Regions from separate parts of the Bacillus sp. N6 genome, predicted to be linked through region 2. Evidence: predicted binding sites of a transcription regulator. Region 2 holds the regulator's gene; the other holds the start of a gene.
The links. Region 2 encodes Rex, which represses fermentation and respiration genes when NADH is low (regulators of the CRP and FNR family bind a similar motif). Its sites were predicted from a motif close to TTGTGAAATATTTCACAA; they were not measured.

Region 1: a site for Rex is predicted at 3,521-3,538, ahead of ACUXVC_RS06665 (formate/nitrite transporter family protein). Genes of this name have one in related genera too.

The regions. Positions count from the first base shown of each region.
Region 1 is NZ_CM127843.1:1,284,861-1,295,395, forward strand. It holds gene ACUXVC_RS06645 (LutB/LldF family L-lactate oxidation iron-sulfur protein) at 1-686, shown strand, start outside; gene ACUXVC_RS06650 (LutC/YkgG family protein) at 686-1,396, shown strand; gene ACUXVC_RS06655 (prepilin peptidase) at 1,509-2,231, shown strand; gene ACUXVC_RS06660 (cyclic-phosphate processing receiver domain-containing protein) at 2,246-2,557, shown strand; gene ACUXVC_RS06665 (formate/nitrite transporter family protein) at 2,585-3,436, opposite strand; gene ACUXVC_RS06670 (TerC family protein) at 3,639-4,433, opposite strand; yybP-ykoY riboswitch at 4,524-4,689, opposite strand; gene ACUXVC_RS06675 (TrkH family potassium uptake protein) at 4,728-6,047, opposite strand; gene ACUXVC_RS06680 (alpha/beta-type small acid-soluble spore protein) at 6,162-6,347, opposite strand; gene ACUXVC_RS06685 (MaoC family dehydratase) at 6,496-6,939, opposite strand; gene phaP (polyhydroxyalkanoic acid inclusion protein PhaP) at 7,041-7,565, opposite strand; gene phaQ (poly-beta-hydroxybutyrate-responsive repressor) at 7,608-8,060, opposite strand; gene phaR (polyhydroxyalkanoic acid synthase subunit PhaR) at 8,259-8,741, shown strand; gene ACUXVC_RS06705 (acetoacetyl-CoA reductase) at 8,892-9,635, shown strand; gene phaC (class III poly(R)-hydroxyalkanoic acid synthase subunit PhaC) at 9,719-10,535, shown strand, end outside.
Region 2 is NZ_CM127843.1:250,385-260,919, forward strand. It holds gene tsaB (tRNA (adenosine(37)-N6)-threonylcarbamoyltransferase complex dimerization subunit type 1 TsaB) at 1-9, shown strand, start outside; gene rimI (ribosomal protein S18-alanine N-acetyltransferase) at 24-467, shown strand; gene tsaD (tRNA (adenosine(37)-N6)-threonylcarbamoyltransferase complex transferase subunit TsaD) at 467-1,483, shown strand; gene ACUXVC_RS01485 (ABC-F family ATP-binding cassette domain-containing protein) at 1,966-3,900, opposite strand; gene ACUXVC_RS01490 (redox-sensing transcriptional repressor Rex) at 4,087-4,716, shown strand; gene ACUXVC_RS01495 (YdiK family protein) at 4,746-4,937, opposite strand; gene ACUXVC_RS01500 (CPBP family intramembrane glutamic endopeptidase) at 4,934-5,683, opposite strand; gene groES (co-chaperone GroES) at 6,074-6,358, shown strand; gene groL (chaperonin GroEL) at 6,397-8,031, shown strand; purine riboswitch at 8,172-8,273, shown strand; gene guaA (glutamine-hydrolyzing GMP synthase) at 8,438-9,976, shown strand; purine riboswitch at 10,132-10,233, shown strand; gene ACUXVC_RS01520 (NCS2 family permease) at 10,363-10,535, shown strand, end outside.

The DNA of each region.
Region 1 (10,535 bases), 1.0 Mb from region 2:
CGACAATGGAAGAATTAGATGTTTTAGTTGGTTTACTATGTCGTAGTGCAGTAGGTCAAAAATTAACAAGTTATGTAACAGTAGCAGGACCAATTCAAGAAGAGGAAGTTGATGGACCTGAAGAATTCCATTTAGTTGTTGTTGATAATGGTCGCTCTCAAATTCTGGGATCTGAATTCCGTTCAGTATTACAATGTATTCGTTGCGCTGCTTGTGTTAATGTATGTCCTGTATATCGTCACGTTGGTGGACATTCATATGGATCGATTTACTCAGGACCAATCGGCGCGGTATTAACACCGCTTCTAGGTGGATATGATGATTACAAAGAGCTTCCTTATGCATCTAGTTTATGCGGAGCATGTACAGAAGCTTGTCCAGTAAAAATTCCATTGCATGATTTATTATTAAAACATCGTCAAGTTATTGTTGAGCAAGAAGGTCGTGCACCACTTGCAGAAAAACTAGCGATGAAAATGTTTAGTATGGGTGCTTCTTCAGCTGCTTTATATAAAATGGGATCAAAAATGGCACCAGCGGCAATGAGTCCATTTACATCTGGTAATCGTGTATCAAAAGGTGTTGGACCACTTAAAAACTGGACGGATATTCGGGAATTCCCAGCTCCAAGTAAAGAGCGATTCCGTGATTGGTATAAAGATCATAAGAAAGGCGGGGATAAATAATGACAGGATTAATTCAAAACCGTGATGCCTTTCTAGATAACATTGCAAAAGAACTTGGGCGCGCGCGTAAAACAGAAGGTGTAGAGCGACCAGTATGGAAAAGTAATGTGAATATAGAAACGTTAAAAGATTGTTCACAAGAAGAATTACTAGAAGTGTTTAAAAAGCAATGTACAAACATTCATACAACTGTAGTAGAAACGACAAATGACCGATTAGGTGAAGACCTTCAAAAAGTAATCATGGAAAACGGCGGTGGACCTATTTTATTATCAGCAGATGAGCGTTTTGATGCATATGGTTTAACATCTTTATTTAAAGAAGAACTTCCAAAGCGAGACGTTGAAGTAAACGTATGGGATCCAGAGAGAAAAGACGAAAATATGCGTTTAGCTGAAAAAGCGAATATTGGTATTGCATTTAGTGATTATACATTAGCTGAATCTGGTACAATTGTTGTACAAAGTCATAAAGGGCAAGGACGTTCTTTACACTTTTTACCGACTGTATATTTTGCTATTATTCCACGTGAAACACTTGTGCCTCGTATTACACAAGCAGTTCAGGATATGAACTTACGCGTAGAAAATGGGGAGACAGCGGCATCTTGTATTAACTTTATTACAGGGCCAAGTAACTCGGCTGACATTGAGATGAATCTTGTTGTCGGAGTACATGGACCATTAAAAGCAGTATATTTCATCGTATAAAAGAGGGGAAAGCAGGCCAGAAAATGGCCTGCTTTTTAGTAGAATAAAGGATAATATGAAGTAGAAGTTCTCTCCTTTTTTTGCTATGTTTTTTGGGAAAGGAGAGGAAGGGATGTTCACTTATTTATATGCACTGTTAGCAGGGATGGTGTTTGGTTCTTTTTTTATGCTAGTTGCGATGAGGGTTCCATTAGGTGCGTCTATTATTACCCCGCGTTCACATTGTTATTATTGCAAATATGTGCTAAGGCCAAAAGAACTAATCCCCATCATTTCATTTTATATACAAAGAGGCTGTTGTACGAATTGTAAGAGGAAAATTCCAATTATGTATGTAGCATTTGAATGTATAACAGGAAGTATATTTCTTCTTACCGTGTATATGATTGGAATAGAACGAGAGCTTATTATCATTTTATCCCTTTTTTCGCTACTTCTTATTATTTCAGTTACAGATTACTTATATATGTTAATTCCTGATTGTATTTTAATTTCGTTTGCCGTGTTACTCATTCTTGAAAGTGTTTTTGTACAATTAGTTACTTGGACAGATAGTATAGTTGGTAGTGGTGTTATATTCATTTTGTTATATTGCATGCAAAAGATATATCCAGAAGGGCTTGGCGGAGGTGATATAAAACTACTTTCGTTACTTGGGTTTATAGTAGGAGTGAAAGGCGTTTTTATCATTTTATTTTTAGCATCTTGTTTCAGTCTTTGTTTCTTTGGGGTGGGTATCGTATTAAAACGTATAGAAGTACGAAAACCAATTCCATTTGGTCCTTTTATTAGTCTTGGGGCAATATGTTATGTATTGGCCGCATATTCAAATTAGAGAGGGAATAGAAAATGAACGTATATATGGATGATCAAAGAAGTTGCCCGTTCGGGTATGTGCCCGCAACTACAGTAGAATGTGCTTTGCAAATGGTTCGGGATTATGATGTGAATATTCTTTCCCTTGATTTTAATATGGGGTGGGGAGCAAAAAATGGACTGGATTTTGTAGAAGCTTTTTGTACAGAGGGGTTATATGTAAATGAAATTCACCTTCATACGAATGATGTCATCGGTATGCACAAGATGAAACAGAGAATGGATAAGGGAAAGGAAGAAGGAGAAATTAATCCTCACCTTGTTGTTAAATACGTGGGAAGCTAAAAACTCCAAAGTAAAACTTTGGAGTTTTTAATGTTTCATATGTGCTTGTAAAGGAATAATCTCTTCTTGTTGAGCTGCTGCGATTTCAGTTTCTTCCTGTTGAATTTCAGGTGTTTTTTTTGTTAAGTAGTGGTATACCATACCGACAAATACTGATCCGCCAATAATGTTACCGATTGTAACAGGAATTAAGTTATGAATAGCACCTGAAAAAGAAATTGTCTCAGGATGTGGTGAAACTAAAGATAAAGCAAAGAGTGACAAGTTTGCAATACTATGTTCGTAACCAGATAAGAAGAATGTGAAAACAAGTAGCATCATGACCATTATTTTTGCCGTGTCGCCTTTAACCTGAGATGGTAAGAAGCAAGCAAGACATACGAGCCAGTTACATAAAATGGCTTTAAAGAATAACTGCATTGTAGGTGTGTTCATCTTTCCTTCAACGACTTTATTCATTAAGTGACCGTGATCAATTGCTTCAAAAATTCCAGTTGCGTAAAATAGTAAGGCAAAGAATAACGCGCCGGCTAAGTTACCTGCATAACAAGCAACCCAGTTACGAAGTGTATCAGAAATCGTTGTTTCTTTTCTTAAAGTTGCTACAGTAAAGTACATTGTGTTTCCAGTAAACAATTCAGCACCGCCATATATAATAAGTACGAGAGCAATCCCGAAAAACATAGAAGTAGCTAAATAAGTTGCTGGTGAATCTGCAATGTGAAAAAAGTTACCTAATTTAAAACATAGTACAATAATAAAACCGATATAAATACCCGCAAGTGCAGCACGAATGAAATATTGCATTGGGTTTGTATCTAGCATTTTCTTTTTGCTTTTAGCCAGTTTGACAACATAATCTAGTCCTTGTTCTAGCATGAGTAATACGCTCCTTTAGTAAATCTTCTATAAATACTCCTTATATGAATAAAGTACATGGAATTGTTCTCACTTTCAATAAGTTTGTGCAATGTTTCACAAAAAGGACATACATACGTTAAGAAAACGTTTACAAAAGGTAGTATAATGGAATTTTTTCTGGACATTGAGAGGAAGAAAGGAAAAAGAAAAAGCGCTGTAATTACAGCGCTTTTTCGTCTAAATTCTTTTCTACTTTTACTTCTACTTCTTTTGAGAAGAACCAACCACCAACTGCGATTCCGACTAATACAATCCAGAATGTAAGCTTCCACGGAGTGGATTCTGGGAATGAATGTGGAATTACATTTAATGCAGGGTGTGCTAATGTATAAACTGCTAGCTTCACACCAACCCAACCTACAATTAAGAATGCTGCAGTTTCAAGTCCTGGTTTACGTTTTAAGATTTGTACGAATGCAGTTGCTGCAAATCGCATAATGATTAATCCGATAAGTCCACCTACAAAGATAACAACGAATTGCCCAGTATCTAGACTACCAATTGTACCTAATCCTGTTTTTGGTAAAGTCATTGCTAGTGCAACCGCAGCTAAAATTGAATCAACTGCGAAGGCGATATCAGCAATTTCAACTTTAAATACAGTCCACCAGAAGTTCTCTTGTTTTTTCTTTGCTTCTTTTTCTTCTGTTTCTTCATCTGTATTCTTTTTCACATATGTTTTAAATAAGTGATTACCAGCGATAAACATAAGGTAGATGGCACCGATTGCTTGCACTTGCCATACATCGACTAAGAACGAAATCATAAATAACGATCCAAATCGGAAAACAAATGCCCCCGCTAATCCGTAAAATAGTGCTTTCTTTCGTTTTTCTTCTGGTAAATGTTTTACCATAATTGCAAGAACAAGAGCGTTATCAGCCGCTAAAATCCCTTCAAGTGCAATTAGGATGAGTAATACCCAACCATACTCCAATAATAATGATACATCCATGTACATTCTCCTCTCATCTCTATAAGTTCTAAATAAGTGAAGAATTTCCCCACTATTTAGTTTCCCCATACTCCTGCCTATTAACTTTGGAAGAATTTGGAAATGAATACAAAAAAGACCTCTGCCGTTAATAGGCAAAGGTCTTGCTAGACATATGTAATAAAAATGCCAACAAAGCCGGAAGAACTAAGTTCTACGTAATGACGACTTTGTTTCCAAGAAATATTCTTGGACGCTACTCCCCTTTGGAGATATGTTATTGTATTCTCATTATATGGATAATTGATACGGTTGTCAACCTGTTAAAATATCTTCATTAGGATATTTTATTTTCCGGTTCTTTTTACGAGCAAATGAAAAAGCCAATGTTAAAGGACCCATTTTCCCAAAAAACATCATAAAGATAATAATAGCTTTTCCGATTATAGTTAAGTGGGGTGTTAAGTTCATACTGAGGCCAACAGTGCCGAATGCTGAAAATACTTCGAAAGCACTCATCAATAGAGGAACTCGCTCAGTAATACTCAAAATTAAAATAGCAAAAAAGATAAATGAAATGGAAATAATAGTAATGGTTAATGATTTGACAATGAGAGTATCTTTAATGGATTTTTTAAATACGACAATATCCTCTTGTTCTTGTAAAAATTTAAATACGCCAAAAAATATGATTAAAAATGTTGTTAACTTAATCCCACCACCCGTTGAAGCACTACCAGCACCAATAAACATAAGGAGCATCATTAATAGGAGGGAAGGTTTTGACAATGTAGAAATATCAACAGTATTAAACCCGGCAGTTCGTGTTGAAATTGCTTGAAAATAAGAGGCCATTCCTTCTTCAAATGGGGTAAAACCTCTCATAGAAAGGGAGTTATGGAACTCGAATATAAAAATAAAAAGGGTAGAAATAATGTTGACGATTAGAGTAGAAGTGAGCATAAGTTTTGAATGTAGTGTAAGGTTTTTAAAGTTTTTCTTTCTTTTTATGTCTACAATTACTGTAAAACCAATTCCACCTAAAATGATGAGAGAGGAAATGACGAAATTGACAAGAATGCTATGAGAATGGGACATTAAATTATCGTTCCACACAGAAAAACCAGCATTGTTAAAGGCTGAGATTGAATGGAAAAAACTATAATAGATCCCTTTGGCAACCCCATATTTGGGTACCCATTCAAAAGAAAGAATTAAAGTAGCGATACATTCGACTGTAAAAGAGAATAAAAATAATGCTTTGGCAAGACGGATAACGCCGCCGATATTCGTTTGATTTAATGCTTGTTGTAATAAAATACGGTTTTGAAGACCGATTTTTCTTCCGAGCATAATAGCAATTAAGACCGCAAAGCTCATAATGCCAAGCCCGCCAACTTGTATAAGCGTTAAAATGACACATTGTCCAAATAAAGTAAACACTTTTCCAGTATCCACAACACCAAGTCCAGTAACAGTACAAGCGGAAACGGTTGTAAATAAGGCATCGAGCCATGAAATGGACGTTGTCGTAGCAATTGGCAGTTTTAATAAGCATGTGCCGACAACTGATAATACAATAAAAGATAAAGTAAGAACGCGGGGAGGGCTCATGCTAATATTAATCCGTTTCATGTCACATATTGCTCCTTTCGTTTTGCTTTGATTAGTATGTGAAAAAGCACTATTATGTATGTTGAAAATAGAAAGAGGCAGATAATATCTGCCTCTAAGCCATATGTTATATTATTATCCACGTAATTGTTGTTGAGCTAAAGCAACAAGACGTTTTGTTACTTCACCGCCAACTGAACCGTTAGAACGAGATGCTGTATTAGAACCTAAGCTTACACCAAATTCTTGTGCAATTTCATATTTAAATTGTTCAAGCGCTTGTTCTGCACCTGGAACTAATAATTTGTTTGTTTTTACCATGTTGATACACATCCTTATGAGTAGTCCAGTTCAGCTAAGTTCTTATCTAAACTGGTAACGTTATTTTATGTGGAAATGACATACTCATACGCGGAAGTAATCGGTGCGATTAGAAGTTCTTGGATAGAAAAAAAGAGTAGCAAATTTGCTACTCTTTTTTCAGTATTGTCGCTGTACCTTCCACGACAATATCATCCGATTGATTATATATGTTTGTTTGCAACGTGATGATTTTTTTATCGTCACGCTTCTTAATAACCTCTGCCACAACGCGAAGTGTATCACCGATTTTGACAGGGGCACGGAATGAAACATTTTGGGATAAATAAATCGTATTTTTGCCTGGGAGTTTCGTTCCAAGGATGGTAGAAATAAAACTCGAAACGAGCATACCGTGAGCAATACGTTCTTTAAACATTGTCGTTTTTGCAAAAGAATCTAAAATGTGAATAGGATTCACATCTCCAGTCAATTTTGCAAAATTGATAACATCTTCATCTGTAATTGTTTTTGTAAGGGATGCTTGATCACCGACTTGAATCTCATCATAACGAAGCTCCGGAACAGTTTGTGCTTCTTGAAATGGATTCATTTTGTCCTCCTTCTTTTCCATATCGAAAAATGTTAGCCATCTTGATGTAGTAGGAGGAAGAAAGAGTTTTGTTTGTGCTGCAGTTAGCTCCCACATTTTTCTTATTTGATGGAAGTAAATAGATTTTTTGAGTTTTCCTCGAACTTTTTTGCGAGTTCCAACTGTTTTGACTTGAACTCTTCCAAAAAACCCTCTAACTGTTTTTGAGCCTCTTCACGTTGTAATTGTTGTTGCTCAATAAATTGTTTTGTTGTTTCTTCAAATTGACCGCTTGTTTGTGTAAGAATTGACAAAGATGTTTTTGTAGGAGAAACAGTAAGTTGCTGCATATGAGCAGAAAGTTCTTTCCACTTGTCTTGCCACTCGTTAATTTGATCATTTAAGGAGTTACCAGTTAATTGTTTCACGTAATCTGTATATTGGTTATTGAACTGAGCAGTGAATTGTTGTAGTTCTTTTTCTAGTTCATCTACTCCTGATGTTAATTTATGCAAAGCGTCTTGTTGTTGTTTTAATGTTTCTAAAGTAAGTTGCTCTAATTGTTTCCCAGCTGAAGAAAAAAGGGAAAGTGATTGAGACCAGTTTTTCCAAAATGCATCGACTAATTCGTATGGTTTAGTTTCCATTGTTTGACCCCCAAATGTTTTTTTGCATATTGTGAACGCAGATTACTCTGCTGTACCACCAGGTGAAGATGAAGAATCCTTTTCATCCTTTTCTGGAGAAGTAGAAAATGGAAAGAATGCATTGGTGTATAACGTGAAAAACGTCCGCAACATATTTTGATAATGTTCAAAAGAAGTCGCACATGTTGTTAAATATTGCTCTCCATATTCAGTTAAAGAATAAATTCTTTTTGCCGGCCCTCCATCGCTTGTATCCCAAGTAGAAGAAATAAGGTTTTCTTTTTCTAATTTGCGTAGTGTTCTATAAACATTACCTTGGTCAACAGAAGAAAAGCCGATATCCATTAGCATTTGAATAAGTTTGTAACCATGAAGACTCCAGTCTTTTAGACAGAGAAGTAAGAAGGGAACTAAGAAGTTTTTTGGCATGGAGTTTGGTTGTTTCGCTTGGTTGTTCTCCAAACTTTCGCGTTGTTCTGGTTCATTTTGTAGCATGATTGTGCATCACCTCATGAATCAGTTAGATGGAATTTTTTGCTTATAAGTGCAATTTACACCTATCTGTTTTTAAAGTCAACACATTTGTTAGAAAATAGAAAAAAATAAAATATAGACTTGAAGTTTTATTCAGAATATTAGAAAATAGTGAATAGGTTGAATTGTTTCAAAAACGAAAAAGGGAGTGTAGGTAAAGTGATTGATCAAAAATTCGATCCACTACAAGCATGGAAAAATGCTTATGAACAAACCGAAACATTTTGGGGAAAAGCGCTCAATGAAACAATTAAAACAGAAGAATATTCTGCTTGGATGGGCAGCGTTCTAGATTTGAATTTGTTTTATCAAAAAGCATTAAATGATACGACAAAAAACTATTTAGAACAAGTAAATGTGCCGACGAAAGAGGATATCGCAAGAGTAGCTACGCTTGTTATTAACTTAGAAAATAAAGTAGATAACATTGAGGAGTTTCTAGAGGAGAAAGTAGATTCTTTAGGACAAGCTCCTACATTAAAGCGTGATGTGACAAAAGTGAAACAAGATATTCGTACGCTTGAAACAAAAGTGGATCAAATTTTAGAATTGCTAGAAAAGCAAAATGCAGTACTAGCTAAACTACAAGTACCTGTAAAAGAAGAGGTAAAGCCTGCGAATAAGCCGGAAAATAAAAAATGATAAAAGCGCTTGTTTATAACAGGTAAAAGAGAGAGGGAGAATCTCTTTTCACGTGTAAACAGCGAAACATAATTATATAGGGACTCTACAGTATGAGTACCAAAATGATTCATAACAATCGTTCACAAATTCATTTAAGGGGGAAAAGAAATGGTTCAATTAAATGGAAAAGTAGCAATCGTAACAGGTGGAGCAAAAGGAATTGGAAAAGCAATTACAGTAGCATTAGCACAAGAGGGAGCGAAAGTAGTTATTAACTATAATAGCAGTAAAGAAGCAGCTGAAAACTTAGTAAATGAACTAGGAAAAGACGGACATGACGTTTATGCAGTGCAAGCGGATGTTTCTAAAGTAGAAGATGCAAACCGACTTGTAGAAGAAGCTGTGAATCATTTTGGTAAAGTTGATATTCTTGTTAATAATGCTGGTATTACAAGAGATCGTACATTCAAAAAGTTAAATCGTGAAGATTGGGAGCGCGTAATTGACGTGAATTTAAGTAGCGTATTTAATACGACAAGCGCGGTTCTTCCATACATAACGGAAGCGGAAGAAGGAAGAATTATTAGCATTTCTTCTATTATTGGTCAAGCAGGTGGATTTGGCCAAACAAACTACTCAGCAGCAAAAGCGGGTATGTTAGGATTTACAAAATCATTAGCGTTAGAACTTGCAAAAACAAATGTCACTGTAAATGCAATTTGCCCAGGATTTATTGATACTGAAATGGTAGCAGAAGTGCCAGAAGAAGTACGTCAAAAAATCGTTGCAAAAATCCCGAAAAAACGTTTTGGTCAAGCTGATGAAATTGCAAAAGGTGTAGTATACCTATGCCGTGACGGTGCGTATATCACAGGTCAGCAATTAAACATTAACGGCGGATTATATATGTAATGAAGTAAGAAAAAAGTGCATATCCATAGCAGGAATGCACTTCTTTTTTTAAGAAGGAAATCGACCAAAAAGGAGATAAAAAAATGACTACATTCGCAACAGAATGGGAAAAGCAATTAGAGCTATACCCAGAAGAGTACCGAAAAGCATACCGCCGAGTGAAAAGGGCGAGTGAAATTTTATTACGTGAACCAGAGCCACAAGTAGGATTAACGCCGAAAGAGGTTATTTGGACGAAGAATAAGACGAAGCTTTATCGCTACATTCCAAAACAAGAAAAAACACAAAGAGTTCCAATTCTGTTAATATATGCTCTTATTAATAAACCATATATTATGGATTTAACTCCTGGAAATAGTTTAGTGGAATATCTAGTGGATCGTGGTTTTGATGTGTATATGCTTGATTGGGGCACATTTGGTTTAGAAGATAGTCATTTGAAATTTGATGATTTCGTGTTTGATTATATTGCAAAAGCAGTAAAAAAAGTAATGCGAACTGCAAAATCGGACGAGATTTCTTTACTTGGTTATTGCATGGGTGGAACGCTAACTTCTATTTATGCAGCACTTCATCCGCACATGCCAATTCGTAATTTAATTTTCATGACAAGTCCTTTTGATTTCTCTGAAACAGGATTGTATGGTCCTTTGTTAGATGAGAAATACTTCAATTTAGATAAAGCGGTGGATACATTTGGAAATATTCCGCCAGAAATGATTGATTTCGGAAACAAAATGTTAAAACCAATTACAAACTTTGTCGGTCCATATGTTGCTTTAGTAGATCGTTCAGAGAATGAGCGCTTCGTCGAAAGCTGGAGATTGGTTCAAAAGTGGGTTGGTGATGGTATTCCGTTCCCAGGTGAATCATACAGACAGTGGATTCGTGATTTTTATC
Region 2 (10,535 bases):
AACAAGTAGGGGCCTTGCAGAAGATGGATATGATATTTAGAAAGATGGAACTTGATGATATTGCTCAAATTGTAGCTATTGAAGAAGTGTCTTTTTCAACTCCTTGGACTGCAGATGCCTTTCACCGTGAATTAACGATGAATGAACATGCACATTATATTGTGTTAGAAAAAGATGGTCGTGTAATCGGATATTGTGGATTGTGGATAATTATTGATGAATCACATATAACAAATATAGCTATTTTGCCAGAATACCGAGGTCAAAAATTAGGAGATGCCTTATTGAAAGCAGTTATTTCAGAAGCGAAAGAACTAGGGGTAAAAACAATGACGCTTGAAGTACGTGTATCAAATGAAGTAGCAAAGCAGTTGTACAAAAAATATGGATTTCAAAATGGTGGAATTCGTAAACGATACTATGCAGACAATCAGGAAGATGGTCTTGTAATGTGGGTGAATATATAATGGAAAAAAATACGATTATACTTGGGATTGAAACAAGCTGTGATGAAACAGCGGTAGCGGTTGTTAAAAATGGAACGGAAATTATTGCGAATGTCGTTGCATCACAAATCGAAAGTCATAAACGTTTTGGCGGGGTTGTACCAGAGATTGCATCCCGTCATCATGTAGAAGAAATTACAGTTGTGTTAGAAGAAGCTTTAAAAGAAGCAAACATCACATTTGATGATATTGATGCAATTGCTGTAACAGAAGGGCCTGGTTTAGTAGGAGCACTTCTAATTGGGGTAAATGCAGCGAAGGCAGTAGCTTTTGCACATGATATTCCGCTAGTCGGTGTTCATCATATTGCTGGTCATATTTATGCGAACCGTTTAGTAAAAGAGGTTCAATTCCCGCTATTATCACTTGTTGTATCTGGTGGGCATACAGAACTTGTTTATATGAAAGAACATGGTTCATTTGAAGTAATTGGTGAAACGCGAGATGATGCAGCTGGAGAAGCATATGATAAAGTAGCTCGTACGTTATCTATGCCATATCCAGGTGGTCCTCATATTGATCGTCTTGCACATGAAGGAGAACCAACAATTGATTTGCCTCGTGCATGGCTAGAACCGAATTCATATGATTTTAGCTTTAGTGGATTGAAATCAGCAGTTATCAACACTGTGCATAACGCGAAACAACGTGGTATAGAAATTAAACCAGAAGATTTAGCGGCAAGTTTCCAAGAAAGTGTAATAGATGTACTTGTAACGAAAGCAGCTCGTGCAGCAGAGGCTTATAATGTAAAGCAATTACTTCTTGCTGGTGGAGTAGCTGCTAATAAAGGACTTCGTGCGCGATTAGAAGAAGAATTTGCACAAAAAGAAAACATTGAACTAATTATTCCACCGCTATCTTTATGCACAGATAATGCAGCAATGATTGCAGCGGCAGGGACAATTGCGTATGAACAAGGCAAGCGTGCAACATTAGCCTTAAATGCGAATCCAGGATTAGATATTGAAGCATAGTTATGCACATAATTAACCACAGCTTGTGGATAAAACCCATATTATCTGTTGATAATGTGGGTTTTGTTGTGTATATAAAGTGTTGATATCTTTTTTGTTAGTTGTGGGTAATGTGGAAAAGTTGTTTTGATAGCTATTTTATAAAGGTGGATATGTGTATAAGTTTGTGGATAAACTAGATGAAGTCTGACCTTTGAATATATTGTTTTTTGGGAAATAAAATGTAAGAAGATATCCCTGAAAAACATTTTGAAATATCCTTCTATTATTGAGGGTGCTGATGTTGTCAATCCTTGTCGGTAAATCGATATTTCGTGTCGAATCGTTTATATATAGGGTTACGATAGATGTATTTGAAAAATGGTTGATATATTCCGAGTTACCATTGATATATTCAAAAAATTATTTATGTACTTAAAGAAAAAAGATGTCACATAGTCAAAAATCATGACTGATGAGACATCTTCCTTATTTAAATACTCTTATACATGTAGCTCTTCCCACTCTGCCATACACGTTTCAAGTTGTTCTTGTAGCGTTTGTTTTTTAGTTGTAATTTCACTCGCTTTTTCATAATCTGCATATATTTCTGGTAAGCAAAGTTGATCTTCTAACGTAGCAATTTCTTCTTCTAAGTTTACGATGTTTTGTTCTAGTTCTTCAATTTTTCGAGTGCGTTGACGTTCTAATTGTTTACGCTCTTTTTCTTCGAGATAATTTAATTTTTCTTGAGCTACAGTTTTTTGAACAGGTGCCTGATTTTCTTGCTGTTCTTGTTGTTCAAATGCTGCGCGTTCAATCATTTCATTTTTCTTCTCCACATAGTAATCGTAATCCCCTAAATATTCCTGTGCACCTTCTGTTGATAACTCAACCACAGTCGTTGTTACACGGTTAATAAAGTAGCGGTCATGTGAGACAAATAGAAGAGTCCCTGGATAATCAATTAAAGCATTCTCTAAAATCTCTTTACTATTTAAATCAAGGTGGTTCGTAGGCTCATCCAGAATTAATAAATTTGACTTTTGCATCATAAGTTTCGCAAGAGCTAATCGAGCTTTTTGTCCACCACTAAGGGAAGATACTGGTTTCAGTACATCATCTCCTGTAAATAAAAAGTTCCCGAGTATAGTACGGATTTCTTTTTCAGGTTGCAGTGGATATTCATCCCATAGTTCATTTAAAACCCGTTTAGAAGATGTTAAGTTTGCTTGTTCTTGATCATAATAACCAACAGATACATTTGATCCGAAAGAAACATCGCCATTTAATAGTGGTAACTTATTCACAATAGATTTTAATAATGTGGATTTCCCAATTCCGTTTGGACCAACTAAAGCAACACTATCTCCGCGAGTTAAGCGCATAGTTACGTTTTCAATTATAGGGTCCTCATCATAGCCAATGGTTGCATCCTTTACTTGTAAAACATCATTTCCACTTTGCTTTTCAATATCGAAGTGGAATGATGCTGACTTAGAATCACCTAATGGTCTCGTTAATAATTCCATTCTGTCTAGTTGTTTACGGCGACTTTGAGCACGTTTCGTTGTAGAGGCGCGAGCTATATTCTTTTGAACGAAGTCCTCAAGTTTTGCGATTTCATCTTGTTGTTTTTCGTAACGTTTCATTTCTTGCTCATATAATGCTGATTTTAAGTCTAAATATTTACTGTAGTTACCAACAAATCGTCTGCTTTCTTTATTCGAAATTTCATATACTTGTGTAACGAGTTTGTCTAAGAAATAACGGTCATGTGAAACGATTAATATTGCGCCAGGATAACCTTGTAAATATTGCTCAAGCCATGTTAATGTTTCGATGTCTAAATGGTTTGTAGGCTCGTCCAAAATAAGTAAGTCTGGTTTTGTTAATAATAATTTCCCAAGAGCTAATCTTGTTTTTTGCCCACCGCTTAAAGTAGAAATCGTCGTCTGGTGCGTTTCAACTGGGAAGCCAAGGCCGCTTAAAATGGAGCGAATGTCCGCTTCATATTGATATCCACCTTGATCTTTATAATTGAGTTGCAATTGGTCATAATCAGCTAACAATCTTTCATATATAGCTTCGTTTGAAAAGTTTTCTTCTTTTCCCATTTCTTGCTCAAGCCTTCGAAGTTTTGTCTCCATTTGCTGTAAGTGGGTAAAGACGGTTAGCATTTCATCCCAAATTGTTAAAGACGTTTCTAGGCCGGTATTTTGAGCTAAATACCCGATTGAGACATCTTTCGGTTTTATAATTTCGCCACCATCATGTGATAACTCACCAGCGATAATTTTTAATAATGTAGATTTTCCAGCTCCATTCCTTCCAACTAATGCGATACGATCTTTTGTTTGTACTTCCAATTTTATGTTTGCAAGAATTGTTTCTGCACCGTATAATTTCGAAAGTCCATTTACTTGTAATAAAATCAATGTTTTCACCTCAAATAATTTCTTAACTTTGCCATGTTTATATTTCTCAATCATACTAAAAATAGTGTATAGTTTAAAATAAGAGAGAATACTTCTTCTCTTTATTATACAAGGAATTTAATGAGTGCTAAACTTCTGTATTTGATTAAAGTATATGAATAAAGATAGGAAGAGAGGAGAGGTTATATGGATCAGCAAAAGATTCCACAAGCCACTGCTAAAAGATTGCCTCTATACTATCGATTTATCCAAAACTTATCTCTTTCTGGTAAGCAGCGTGTTTCATCGGCCGAATTGAGTGAAGCGGTAAAAGTAGATTCCGCAACAATACGAAGAGATTTTTCGTATTTTGGAGCGTTAGGGAAAAAGGGATATGGATATAACGTAAATTATTTATTATCATTTTTCCGCGAAACACTTGATCAAGATGATATAACGCGTGTAGCACTTATTGGAGTAGGTAATTTAGGGACCGCTTTCTTACATTATAATTTCACGAAAAACAATAATACAAAAATTGAAATGGCATTTGATGTTAGTGAAGAGAAAGTTGGAACAGAAATCGGGGGCATTCCTGTATACCATTTAGATGAATTAGAAGAGAGATTATCAAATGATATACAAGTGGCAATATTAACAGTACCGGCTACAGTAGCACAAGCTGTAGCAGATAGATTAGCTGAAACGAGCGTGCATGGTATTTTGAATTTCACACCAGCACGATTAAACGTATCAGAGAATATTAGAATTCATCATATTGATTTAGCTGTAGAGTTACAAACATTAGTTTACTTTTTGAAAAACTATCCACAATAAAACGCAGAGGAAGCGACCTCTGCGTTTTATTATTGTTTCTTCTTTGTGAATTTAACTAATATAAGGCGAAGTGCCAAATTAAAATCAATTGTTGCCATAACTGCAAATAGTATTGTCCACACATTCCAGATTGTATCTGTTACGTTCGTAATGGCGAAGCGTGTAAAGATACATCCAAGAAGGAAGTATAGTGCAGCCATGAACAATGGTGAGTTTCTCATACAAAAAATCCTCCGATAAAGCCTTGCATTTTTTCAGCTTCTTTAATCATTTCTTGAATTTGCTCATTGCTCATAAAAATTTGCCCAATAGCGACTAATGTATTCATCGCAACATGAGCTGCAATCGGAACGATAATACGCTTCGTCTTCACATATAAGAAGGCGAATACGAGCCCCATAGCAGTGTATACCAATAAGTGAGTAAAATCAAAATGGATTGCTGCAAATACAAGCGAACTAATGATAGCTGCAATAAAGAAGTTAAACTTCTTATAAAGTGTACCAAATAAAATTTTTCTAAATACGATTTCTTCCAAGATAGGTCCGATTATAGATACGACAATAAGGAACCAAGGTGTCGTTCTTGCAATTTCCATCAGTTTCATTGTATTTTCTGAACCTTGTTTAATTCCTAGCAGCTGCATCTCGATCATACCGGCAACTATTTGTGAAAAGAAAGCCAAGAAGAAGCCGATGAAAATCCATCCAATAGTAGCTGGAACAGAAGAGCGCATTGCATCTAAATGCCTGTCACGAATGTCTGTTCTAAGTAACCAAAGTACGATACATAATGCAACAAAGAAGCTAATAATTGCCCAGTGTCCCGTTATGATTTGTCCTTTTTCCTCCATGGTAAATCCTCTATTATCATAGAGTCCTGTTTTTAGGAGAAGTGGTAATCCAACAATTCCAGATAACTGCATTAAAATGTATGTAACGATAATCCACCAGTATTGTTTCTTCAAATAGTTTAACCATCCTTTCTAACTCTAGTGTATGAGATGAGGTAGGATAACATGTAAATATGTTATCTACGATATAAACTTTCATTCGAATTATGATTTTTTTGTAAATCCGTATTTGAAATTAAAGTAGGAGACAGGAAAAAGTTGTACGTTTAGCGAAAACAACTTAGGGTGTCTTTCATATTGTAACATACGAGTAGGGGAAACAACGATTCATATAGTAAAGGCAGTATTCTATATAGAAAGTTTATATAGTAATTTGCGAAAAAATTATGATTTTTTTACTTGCAAAAGAAATTGAGATTATTTATTATTATAAGTGTGTTAGCACTCGGATGACTTGAGTGCTAATAAATAAAATTTACATACAAAATGAGGAGGTTATTGTTCATGCTAAAGCCATTAGGTGATCGCGTTGTAATTGAGCTTGTTCAAGCAGAAGAAAAAACAGCAAGTGGTATTGTATTACCAGATACTGCAAAAGAAAAACCACAAGAGGGTAAAGTTGTTGCAGTAGGTACTGGTCGAGTGCTTGAAAATGGTGAGCGTGTTGCTTTAGAGGTAGCAGCAGGTGATCTTATCATCTTCTCAAAATATGCAGGTACTGAAGTGAAATACGAAGGTACAGACTACTTGATTTTACGTGAAAGTGACATTTTAGCAGTTATCGGTTAATTATATAAATCTTAAAAAATCCAAGGGGGTCAATTATTATGGCAAAAGATATTAAATTTAGTGAAGAAGCACGTCGTTCGATGCTTCGCGGTGTCGACACTCTTGCAAACGCAGTAAAAGTAACGCTTGGACCAAAAGGTCGTAACGTTGTACTTGAGAAAAAATTTGGTTCACCACTTATTACAAATGATGGTGTAACAATCGCAAAAGAAATCGAATTAGAAGATGCATTCGAAAACATGGGTGCAAAATTAGTAGCAGAAGTTGCTAGCAAAACAAATGATGTAGCTGGTGATGGCACAACAACTGCAACTGTATTAGCGCAAGCTATGATTCGTGAAGGTCTTAAAAACGTAACAGCTGGTGCTAACCCAATGGGTCTTCGTAAAGGTATCGAAAAAGCTGTTACTGCTGCAATTGAAGAATTAAAAACGATTTCTAAACCAATCGAAGGCAAATCTTCTATCGCACAAGTAGCTGCTATTTCTGCAGCTGACGAAGAAGTAGGTCAATTAATCGCTGAAGCAATGGAGCGCGTTGGTAACGACGGCGTTATTACTTTAGAAGAGTCTAAAGGATTTACAACAGAATTAGACGTAGTAGAAGGTATGCAATTTGATCGTGGATATGCATCTCCTTACATGATTACTGATTCTGATAAAATGGAAGCAGTTCTTGATAACCCATACATCTTAATTACTGACAAAAAGATTTCTAACATTCAAGAAATCTTACCAGTATTAGAGCAAGTGGTACAACAAGGTAAACCACTTCTTATCATTGCTGAAGATGTAGAAGGCGAAGCTTTAGCTACATTAGTAGTGAACAAACTTCGTGGTACATTCAATGTAGTAGCTGTTAAAGCTCCTGGATTTGGTGACCGTCGTAAAGCAATGCTAGAAGATATCGCAATCTTAACTGGTGGCGAAGTAATCACTGAAGAATTAGGTCGTGACTTAAAATCTGCTACAGTTGAATCTTTAGGACGTGCTGGTAAAGTTGTTGTTACAAAAGAAAACACAACTGTAGTTGAAGGTATTGGAAATACAGAGCAAATCGCAGCTCGCATTGGTCAAATTCGTGCGCAATTAGAAGAAACAACTTCTGAATTCGATCGTGAAAAATTACAAGAGCGTCTTGCGAAACTTGCAGGTGGCGTAGCAGTAATTAAAGTCGGTGCAGCAACTGAAACTGAGTTAAAAGAGCGCAAACTTCGCATTGAAGATGCACTTAACTCAACTCGTGCAGCAGTAGAAGAAGGTATCGTTGCAGGTGGTGGTACTTCACTTATGAACGTATACACGAAAGTAGCTTCTATCGTAGCTGAAGGCGACGAAGCAACAGGTATCAACATCGTACTTCGCGCACTAGAAGAGCCAGTTCGTCAAATCGCAATCAACGCTGGTCTAGAAGGATCTGTAGTTGTAGAGCGTCTAAAAGGCGAAAAAGTAGGCGTTGGTTTCAACGCAGCTACTGGCGAATGGGTTAACATGCTTGAGTCTGGTATCGTAGATCCAGCTAAAGTAACTCGTTCTGCACTTCAAAACGCAGCATCTGTTGCAGCTATGTTCTTAACAACTGAAGCTGTAGTAGCTGACAAGCCAGAACCAAATGCACCAGCAATGCCTGACATGGGCGGCATGGGCATGGGCGGTATGGGCGGAATGATGTAATTCCGTTTGCCCTAAAAAACATCCATTTCTATATAGAAATGGATGTTTTTTTATGTTTTTTAGAAAAGGAAATGAATTTCTGTAGAATTTTGTCGCTTTCTCTCTTGACCATATTGATACTTCATTGTTAGAATCTAGGAAGATAATATAAAACGATCCTTCATATATCCTCAATGATATGGTTTGAGAGTCTCTACCGGGTTACCGTAAACAACCTGACTATGAAGGCAGTGTGTCTTATATTTATAAAGAGCGGAGACTATCTTTCTTTATAAAGCCAGACCCCTGCCTTTTCTTTGTTATGAGACTAGAGGCGGAGGACTGGCTTTTTTTATTATATTGGTAATGCTTTTCGCCAAATTGGTGAAAATATTTATATACGAGAACTAACGTTGGGGTGATTATTTTGAAGAAGCAACACGATACAATTATCGTTTTAGATTTTGGAAGTCAATACAATCAGTTAATAGCACGTCGAATTCGTGAGTTCGGTGTATACAGTGAACTTCATCCACATACAATTACTGCAGAAGAAATTAAAGCAATGAATCCAAAAGGGATTATTTTCTCTGGTGGACCAAATAGCGTATACGGTGAAGGTGCATTACATTGTGATGAAAAAATCTTCGAACTAGGTTTACCGATCTTCGGTATCTGTTACGGTATGCAGCTTATGACACAACACTTCGGTGGTAAAGTAGAGCGTGCCAACCACCGTGAGTACGGAAAAGCTGTTCTTAAAGTAGAGAACGAATCAAAATTATATGCGAACCTTCCAGAAGAGCAAGTTGTATGGATGAGCCATGGCGACTTAGTAACTGGTTTACCTGAAGGATTCGTAGTAGACGCAACAAGTGAGTCTTGCCCAATTGCTGGTATGAGCAATGAAGCGAAAAACTTATACGGTGTACAATTCCACCCAGAAGTACGTCACTCTGAGCACGGTAACGATTTAATTAAAAACTTCGTATTCGGCGTATGTGGTTGTTCTGAAGGATGGAACATGGAGAACTTTATCGAAGTAGAATTAGAAAAGATTCGTGAAACTGTTGGAGACAAAAAAGTACTATGTGCACTTAGTGGCGGCGTAGACTCTTCTGTTGTAGCAGTATTAATTCATAAAGCAATCGGCGATCAGTTAACATGTATTTTCGTTGACCACGGTTTACTTCGTAAAGGTGAAGCAGAAGGCGTTATGAAAACATTTAGCGAAGGCTTCCATATGAACGTTATTAAAGTGGATGCACAAGAACGCTTCATGAACAAGTTAAAAGGTGTAGAAGATCCAGAACAAAAACGTAAAATCATCGGTAACGAATTCATTTACGTATTTGATGATGAAGCATCTAAATTACAAGGTATGGACTTCCTAGCACAAGGTACACTTTACACAGATATCGTTGAAAGTGGTACAGCAACTGCACAAACAATTAAATCTCACCATAACGTTGGTGGACTTCCAGAAGACATGCAGTTCAAATTAATTGAGCCTTTAAATACGTTATTTAAAGATGAAGTACGTGTATTAGGATCTGAACTAGGAATTCCTGATGAAATCGTATGGCGTCAACCATTCCCAGGTCCTGGTCTTGGTATTCGTGTATTAGGTGAAATCACAGAAGAGAAATTAGAAATCGTTCGTGAATCTGATGCGATTTTACGTGAAGAAATTATTAAAGCAGGATTAGACCGCGAAATCTGGCAATACTTCACTGCACTTCCTGGTATGCGTAGCGTAGGTGTTATGGGTGACGAGCGTACTTACGATTACACAGTAGGTATCCGTGCAGTAACATCTATCGATGGTATGACAGCTGACTGGGCACGTATCCCTTGGGACGTACTAGAGAAAATCTCTGTTCGTATCGTAAACGAAGTGAAACACGTTAACCGTATCGTGTATGATGTAACGAGTAAGCCACCAGCAACTATTGAGTGGGAATAGTATTGTAATAAAAAGGATCCATCTATCATTCATGAATAGATGGATCTTTTTGTTTTTGCTATTAATACGAACGAAAATATAAAAAAATATAAAAATGTTCGCTTTTAAATTGACAAAAATACATTCAAGAGTTAATATGAGTATGTAATTCAAACGAAAAGTGAATATTATGCCGTCGTATAATATCGGGGATATGGCCCGAAAGTTTCTACCTAGCTACCGTAAATGGCTTGACTACGAGGCGTTTGTATAAAGATGAGGGGAAACTTGTCTTTGTTTATAGAACGCTTCCATGTATATATGCAATGGAAGCCTTTTTTATTTCTCGGGATAAAAGAGGGCTAGGGGAAATACGGCGAGTAATCATATAACGGGGGAAACGTAGGATGAAACGCTATTTTCAATTTGATGAGCTCGGTACGAATTATAAGACTGAGTTCATAGCGGGGTTAACAACATTTCTATCTATGGCTTACGTACTGTTTGTCAATCCTGCTACGCTGTCGCTTGGAAATGTTAAAGGGTTACCAGCAGGTACAGGGATGGATCCAGGTGCAGT